3 regions of the uncultured Planococcus sp. genome follow, and region 3 is predicted to be linked to each of the others. Evidence: riboswitches for the same ligand, from Rfam matches in the RefSeq annotation. Region 3 holds a riboswitch; each other region holds the start of a gene.
The links. Region 3 has a riboswitch for cobalamin ahead of metE (5-methyltetrahydropteroyltriglutamate--homocysteine S-methyltransferase). Riboswitches for the same ligand answer to the same signal wherever they lie in the genome.
Positions count from the first base shown of each region.

Region 1: linked by a shared signal. The riboswitch ahead of Q0785_RS08795 (hypothetical protein) and the one ahead of metE (5-methyltetrahydropteroyltriglutamate--homocysteine S-methyltransferase) in region 3 are both predicted to bind cobalamin.
Region 2: linked by a shared signal. The riboswitch ahead of cobT (nicotinate-nucleotide--dimethylbenzimidazole phosphoribosyltransferase) and the one ahead of metE (5-methyltetrahydropteroyltriglutamate--homocysteine S-methyltransferase) in region 3 are both predicted to bind cobalamin.

Region 1 is NZ_CANMXD010000005.1:47,030-49,230, reverse strand. Features, by position in the region: gene Q0785_RS08800 (ABC transporter substrate-binding protein) at 1-675, opposite strand, end outside; gene Q0785_RS08795 (hypothetical protein) at 678-1,223, opposite strand; cobalamin riboswitch at 1,390-1,586, opposite strand; gene Q0785_RS08790 (HNH endonuclease signature motif containing protein) at 1,640-2,201, opposite strand, start outside.
Region 2 is NZ_CANMXD010000009.1:167,047-169,247, forward strand. Features, by position in the region: gene bluB (5,6-dimethylbenzimidazole synthase) at 1-185, opposite strand, end outside; gene cobT (nicotinate-nucleotide--dimethylbenzimidazole phosphoribosyltransferase) at 255-1,304, opposite strand; cobalamin riboswitch at 1,390-1,566, opposite strand; gene Q0785_RS14265 (hypothetical protein) at 1,914-2,201, shown strand, end outside.
Region 3 is NZ_CANMXD010000002.1:307,429-309,629, forward strand. Features, by position in the region: gene Q0785_RS03775 (site-2 protease family protein) at 1-145, shown strand, start outside; cobalamin riboswitch at 719-899, shown strand; gene metE (5-methyltetrahydropteroyltriglutamate--homocysteine S-methyltransferase) at 1,059-2,201, shown strand, end outside.

The DNA.
Region 1 (2,201 bases), on a different contig from region 3:
GACATTGGCGTGATTCAATATTTCCTGCTGAAAAGTCTTCTGGCCTGTTGTATAGATTTCCGGTGAAGGGCTGATTTCGAAATACAGCTGTTTTTTCTCTTCCACGCTTGCTACTTTTCCCTGTACGCCTTCAATTTGCTGCTGAATGGCCCCGATCACTTCTTCGCCTTTGTCTTCCAAGCCCATTACAGTTGAAATTTGCTCGATGTCTCCGTAAACGTCGTCGAAGGATTCCGCTGATTCGATGACAAATACCTGTATGCCGGCTGCTTCCAATTCGTCGTAGCCGGTCGGTCCACCTGTCGAATAACCGATGACCACATCCGGTTCCAGTTCAATGATGCGTTCGGCATTGAAAGCCACCGAATCGGAAACACGCTCCACTTCGGCTGCCTCAGCCGGGTAGTTGTCGTAATCTGTCGCACCGACCACTTTGTCTCCAGCTCCGATTTCATAGAGGATTTCAGTATTGCTGGGAATCAATGACACGACAGTAGCAGGAACTTCTTCAAAAGTCAGCTCCTTGTCCAGGTCATCCGTCACGGTATAACTTGCCTGTTCTTCAACTTCAGCTGCTGCATCCGAATCAGCTGTTTGGGATGTGTCTGACTGGCAGGCGCCGAGCGTTAATGCCACTGCTCCGATGGATAGGTACTTGAATAGGGAAATTTTCATTGTTAGTTGGCCACTTCTTTCTTTTTGGTTTTTTTGGTTGGATAGGACTTGCTGACAAACGGAATTTCTTCCACGCCGTGGTGTTGATTGACATAAACAGCCATGGTAAAGAATACATTCGCCAAAAGATTGGCGTAATTGAAAAGGATTTCCGGAACTTCACGTTCCAAGCTTACTTTATGCAAGGCGCGGACAGATTTTTTCGCCTCACTACGGCATCCATGCAGGACACAAGCACCTATAGTCCCTTGAGGCAAAACGAAGTGGTCGATTTTGTCCCTTGTACAGTTGACATAATAATCATACATGTTACTTAACTCGATCAAATCTTCATCCCGGATAGCCAGTTTCCCTCGGACTGAGCCATTCAAATGATAGGCCATCGGCTGGAGAATCTGCAGGTCGCGCTGAACTGCAGCTACATCTTCTGTCAGCGCCAGGGCTTCCCCGATGTGTGTGGTCAATGAATCTGTTCTGATTTCAAAGTCCACTGTAGAGGCGGATTCCCGCATGAATGGATAACATAGGTAACGCATGTCTTTCTTCATCATTTCACCTCACTTTTGTCTGGTGAAAATCACTGCATTGAACGCTCTCATTAAACACCAAAAAGCCGCCCTCAAAAAAAGGGCGGCGCCATAGCTATTCAGAGACATACTCCAGCAGTCAAAAATAGAAACGTTGCCGTATGATTCCCTTATCTTCCGAAGAGTAAAAATACGTTCAAAAAAAGGTAGGTCTCCTGGCTTGTGCATCGATTTACTCTAAGAACCTTCCCGTCCCGATGACTAGTCATCGGAACAGTGGCATTTTCTTATTTCATACGCACTTACAGTTGCGGAAACAGCCCCGGAATCTAACCGGGTTCCCTGTTATGCTGACGAATCAGCACCTTTTTTCTGCATGATTATTCACTTGTTTTCAGTGTAGCATATTCCATTCGCCTATAGACAGCTAAAAAAATCTATTGTTCCTGGTTTGTCAGCAATTTCACTTTTCTCGGTTCTGCAAAAACAATCCGTTTATGCCACCTTAAATAAGGCGCATGCTCCGGGGAGACCGGAACTTTCATGCTCTTACGCAATCTATATACCGGATAGTCTTCTTCGGGAATCCGGCTCGAAATATGGAGCCTTCCCCCACCGGTGAAGGCAATATAACCTGCTGAGTACAAGGCGGCGTGATTAGCGCAAAGCAGAATGCCATTGAACGGATCCAATCGCTCTGAATCCGAACTGTCCTTCCACGGCTTCGCATGGGTCGCTTTTAAAACCTCTTCGACCCCGATGCCGCAAAGCGGACATTCGCCGTTCCATTGCGGCAGCAAACTTTCCCGAAATTGTTCTTTGCCTCTGCGCATTTTAGTTTTGATTTCAAGTTCCGCTTCGGCAATCAGCCCCAGCAATGGATTGTGCTCCGTTTTTTTGATCACTTCCATCGATAATTCCAACTGTTCCACTTCAATTGTAAAAATGTTCAACGAGCTGATCAGCTCCAGAAACTTCATCGCCAGTTCTTCATTGCAG
Region 2 (2,201 bases), on a different contig from region 3:
GTTTCGGGCGAAGACACTAAGATGAAGTTCCATGGCTGCATAAACCCTACAGACGGCGCATGGTGAGCCGCATCCAGGATATTGGCGATCAGCTCCTCCGGAATGGCTGTCGGCAAAAAGGTTCGAATATCTCTTCTATTGTAAATCGCTTTATATACGCCTTCTTTTTCTTCTCTCGTAAACATCGATTCATCCTTTCAGCATCTCGTCATCACTTGTTGTCACTGGAATGAATATCCTATGGTTCCGTTACATCAAATTTCAAGGCCCACTTCAGAAAAGGTGGCCATCTCTCTCATCATGTTACAGGCTGCTTCTACGAGCGGGAATGCTAAAGCGGCGCCCGATCCTTCACCCAAACACATATCCATGTGCAGCAGCGGTCTGATGCCCAGCAGTTCACTGGCTCTTTTGCCGCCCGGTTCGGCACTTGCATGTGAAGGGATCAAGTAATCTTTCACTTTCGGCTCAATCGCAACAGCGAGCAGCGCCGCAATCGTGGAAATATAGCCGTCCAGCACAACCGGCACACGGTTGGCTGCCGCACCGATCATGACACCTGCCATTCCTCCGATTTCCAGGCCGCCGACTTTAGCAAGGACATCAATCGCATCGCGCTTATCCGGATTGTTGACCTCAATCGCCGTCTTGATGACCCTCACTTTATGTGAAATTCCGCCATTGCCGACCCCTGCCCCGTTGCCGGTAATCTCCTCAGGTGGAATGTCCCCCAGAACAGACAGAATCGCCGTGCTCGGTGTCGTATTGCCGATGCCCATTTCGCCGGTTCCCAGGATGCGGGCGCCGTTTCTAATTTCGGCTTCAGCAATTTCTATTCCCACTTCGAGCGACCCGATTGCTTCTTCTATGGTCATTGCAGGCCCTGTCGCGATATTGCCTGCGCCTTGCTTAATCTTCCGGTCAATCACTCCGGCATCACTTGGAAAGTCCCCTTTTACCCCGATATCCACGGTGACGATTTTCGCACCGGCCGGCTTCGCTAATACACCGACTCCGGTTATGCCTTTTGCGATGAACATCGTCTGTGCAAACGTCACCTCTTGTGGATTGGAAGAAACCCCTTCCTCATACACGCCATGATCAGCAGCCATCACCACAATCGCCTTTTGATCCACCACAGGATACAGTTCTCCATATATTCCCGCCAGCTGTACAGCCAGGTCTTCCAGTCTTCCCAGACTATGCGGCGGCTTGATGAGACTGTCCACCCGACTCTGTGCCATGTCCATCATTTCCAGATCCAAGCCCTCAATACGTCCAATCGTTTGCTTCAATAAATCCATCTTTTTCTTCTCCCTTCTATACTAAAAAGAAAAAGCCTTCAGTTTATTTGCGCGAACAAATAAACTAAAGACTTTTCCATGGTCTATAAGCAGAAAGTAAGCAGGCAGGTCTCCTGGCTCCGGATCGTCATTTCACAGGCCTTCCCAGACAAAAGTCCAGTGGCTATTTCCATAAAACTCCCCGTTACAGTGGCGGGACCGCTGAAGATTTCCACTTCATTCCCTATTCTCCCCGAAGGGCACCTCTTACTGATATTATATTTATGTTTCATCAAGCTTACACTGGATAATCTTGGGCAGTCAAGCTCGATTTGAGAGTTGATCAACTGCGCTAAACTATTCACGCCTGCACTTCAATTCCCACGCCATGATCACGTACTTCCTTCTCTACAGAACGCTTGCATTCCCTCTGAGCGCCAGCCTTCTCAACTAGTAGACAAGGAAAATCCCCTTTTATATATATCCGAAATTTTCTGCTGTCGTTATACCGGAAGACATGAAACCAATTCTCCATATACGGTGTCCTTTTATACATAAGGCTGCCCTCCACAGATATAGTCATAGGGGTTGTATTATATAAAAAGAATGTTGCGGAAGAGGTGAAAAAAATTGAAAAGAAAGATGAGTTTGTTTCTAATTGCCTTACTGCTCTTTGCAGGGGGAACCTTCTATTACAACACGTTTTTTTCTTATGAGACCTCTGAAGATTATGCTGATTTTCCAATCCCTAAAAAAGCAGCATTAATTGAAAAAAATCAGGATTCCAGGAGTTATACTTGGAAAAAAGCCTCTGAAGAAAATGGCATTCCACTTAGTTATGAAATCGTTTTGAAACTGAGTGGTTGGGAAAAGCAAGAACGGGAAGGTGCATCAGTCTCCTATAGGAAAGGAGACAAA
Region 3 (2,201 bases):
TCTTGCAGGCGCAAACTTTTTTATATGTGCAACTTCATTGATTCCCTTCACCTATCCACCATTTTTAGGCGGTGGTCCAAGTGATGGATTACAGATTTTAAACTTGATAAAAGAAAATAGAAAACAAAGTAAAGCAGTTTCATAAGAACATATATCATTAGTTTATCGATAGCTGATATAAAGAAAACAACCAGAATACGAAACCTTGCAAGCTTTTCATACAAGGGGCTAGGGCATACTTTAAATCCTACAAAAATATTGTAAGTTATTAGTTGGAATGAAAGTCAGTGAGAATAATTGCCACTGGCGGAAGACTAAAATTACTTATTCTCCTCAAATGAATTTTAGAATCAGCGATTTTACTGGAATGCAAACTCTGCAGGTTTTAAATAACTGAATAATCAATCTTTTTATTTTAAATTTTTGATGAAGCGGAGTATGATAAGGGTAAAAGGAGGAGGAGTTTAAATGGAACCTACTTTTGGTCTTGTGCCCATGCTCATCCTTTCGGTCATTGTCATCGTGCTCATCGCGTTCTATTTCTTCTTCCATCACTGGGCAAAATGAGCGCACCACAGGAAGCCGCATACTGATATGCGGCTTCCTGTGTAATTGTCTTTGGTTATCGCTTTTGTGAAGTCTCTTGAAAACCAAACCAATCTCTTTTATCGGAAAACTCTATATTTTCTGTGGTTGATATGCTATAGTTGTCAGAATTACATAACGTGTAAGAGTTGGTGCCAAGCTGCGGCTTGGCTTAAAAGGGAAGAACGGTGAAAATCCGTCGCTGTCCCGCAACTGTAAATCGGAGCGATTCACAAAAACCACTGTCTCAGACGGGAAGGTGTGATGAGCGTTGAAGATGAGCCAGGAGACCTGCCAATTTCTAGTGCGCGCCAAATACCTACGTGGAAATAGGTGGTGACATTCATTTTGCGACAACAAGTTTTTGCATGCTTTTTAAGCGTCTATTGAACTTGAATGTTAAGCCATTTCCCATAAGCGGAGATGGCTTTTTTGTATTTGGCATCTTGTAAATCCTAAAGGAGGAATAGCGGATGAAAACAGTGAGTACAGTCGTAGGCTACCCGTATATCGGAGAAAATCGGGAATGGAAGCGCAGTTTGGAATCGTTTTGGAAAGGTGGATTATCACAGGAGCAGTTCCTCGCAGAAATGAAAGAGATTCGCCTGAACAATCTGAAACGGCAGCAATCGCTTGGATTGGAGTTGTTGACTGTCGGGGATTTCACTCTTTATGACCGTATGCTTGATCACGCGGTCATGTTCGGCTTAGTGCCGGCCCGCTACAAATGGTCAGAGGACAAGGTCGATCTGGGCACTTATTTTGCGATGGCCCGTGGAGCGGATGAAGTAGTGGCTTGTGAAATGACTAAATGGTTCAATACAAATTACCATTACATTGTTCCTGAATACGAAGGACAGCTTTTGCAGTTGACGTATAATCATCTGGTTTCCTATTTCAATGAGGCGAAAGAAGAGTTAGGAATCATAACAAAACCTACGCTGATTGGACCCTTTACATTTCTCCAGCTGGTGAAAGGGTATGATGCTAAGTCGAAAGCTATGTTCTTGCTGCAGCTTTTGCCGCTTTATGCGAAAGTGCTTCAGCAGCTCGTCGATGCGGGAGCGGAATGGATTCAAGTGGAAGAGCCTGCATTAACGCTGTCCTTGGACGAAGAAGACGTCAAACTGGTCAAGGAAATCTACACGCAATTAGCAGACGATGTACCGGCTGCGAAAATTATGCTGCAAACTTATTTTGAAGCCCTTTCGGCATATGAAGAACTGTCGCAATTGCCCGTCTCGGGAATCGGCCTTGATTTTGTTCAGGGAGCAGAAGAAAATATGGCTGCAATCCGCAAATGCGGTTTTCCAAAAGACCGGGTATTGGGAATCGGGACTGTGAACGGACGGGATATTTGGCGTGCTAACCTAGCGGAAAAAGCAGTGAATCTTCAAGCCGTCTTAGCTGTATGTGATGTGGCAGAAGCATGGATTCAATCTTCCTGCAGCCTGCAGCATGTGCCGGTGACCACAAAAAAAGAGAAAGCCCTGCCGCATGTCCTGTTGGATGTCCTATCGTTTGCGGATGAAAAAATTGGAGAACTGACACAGCTGACTGCCTATGTGCGGGAAGGGTCATGGTCCGGCAATCGAAACGTATCCGAAAGCATTCGC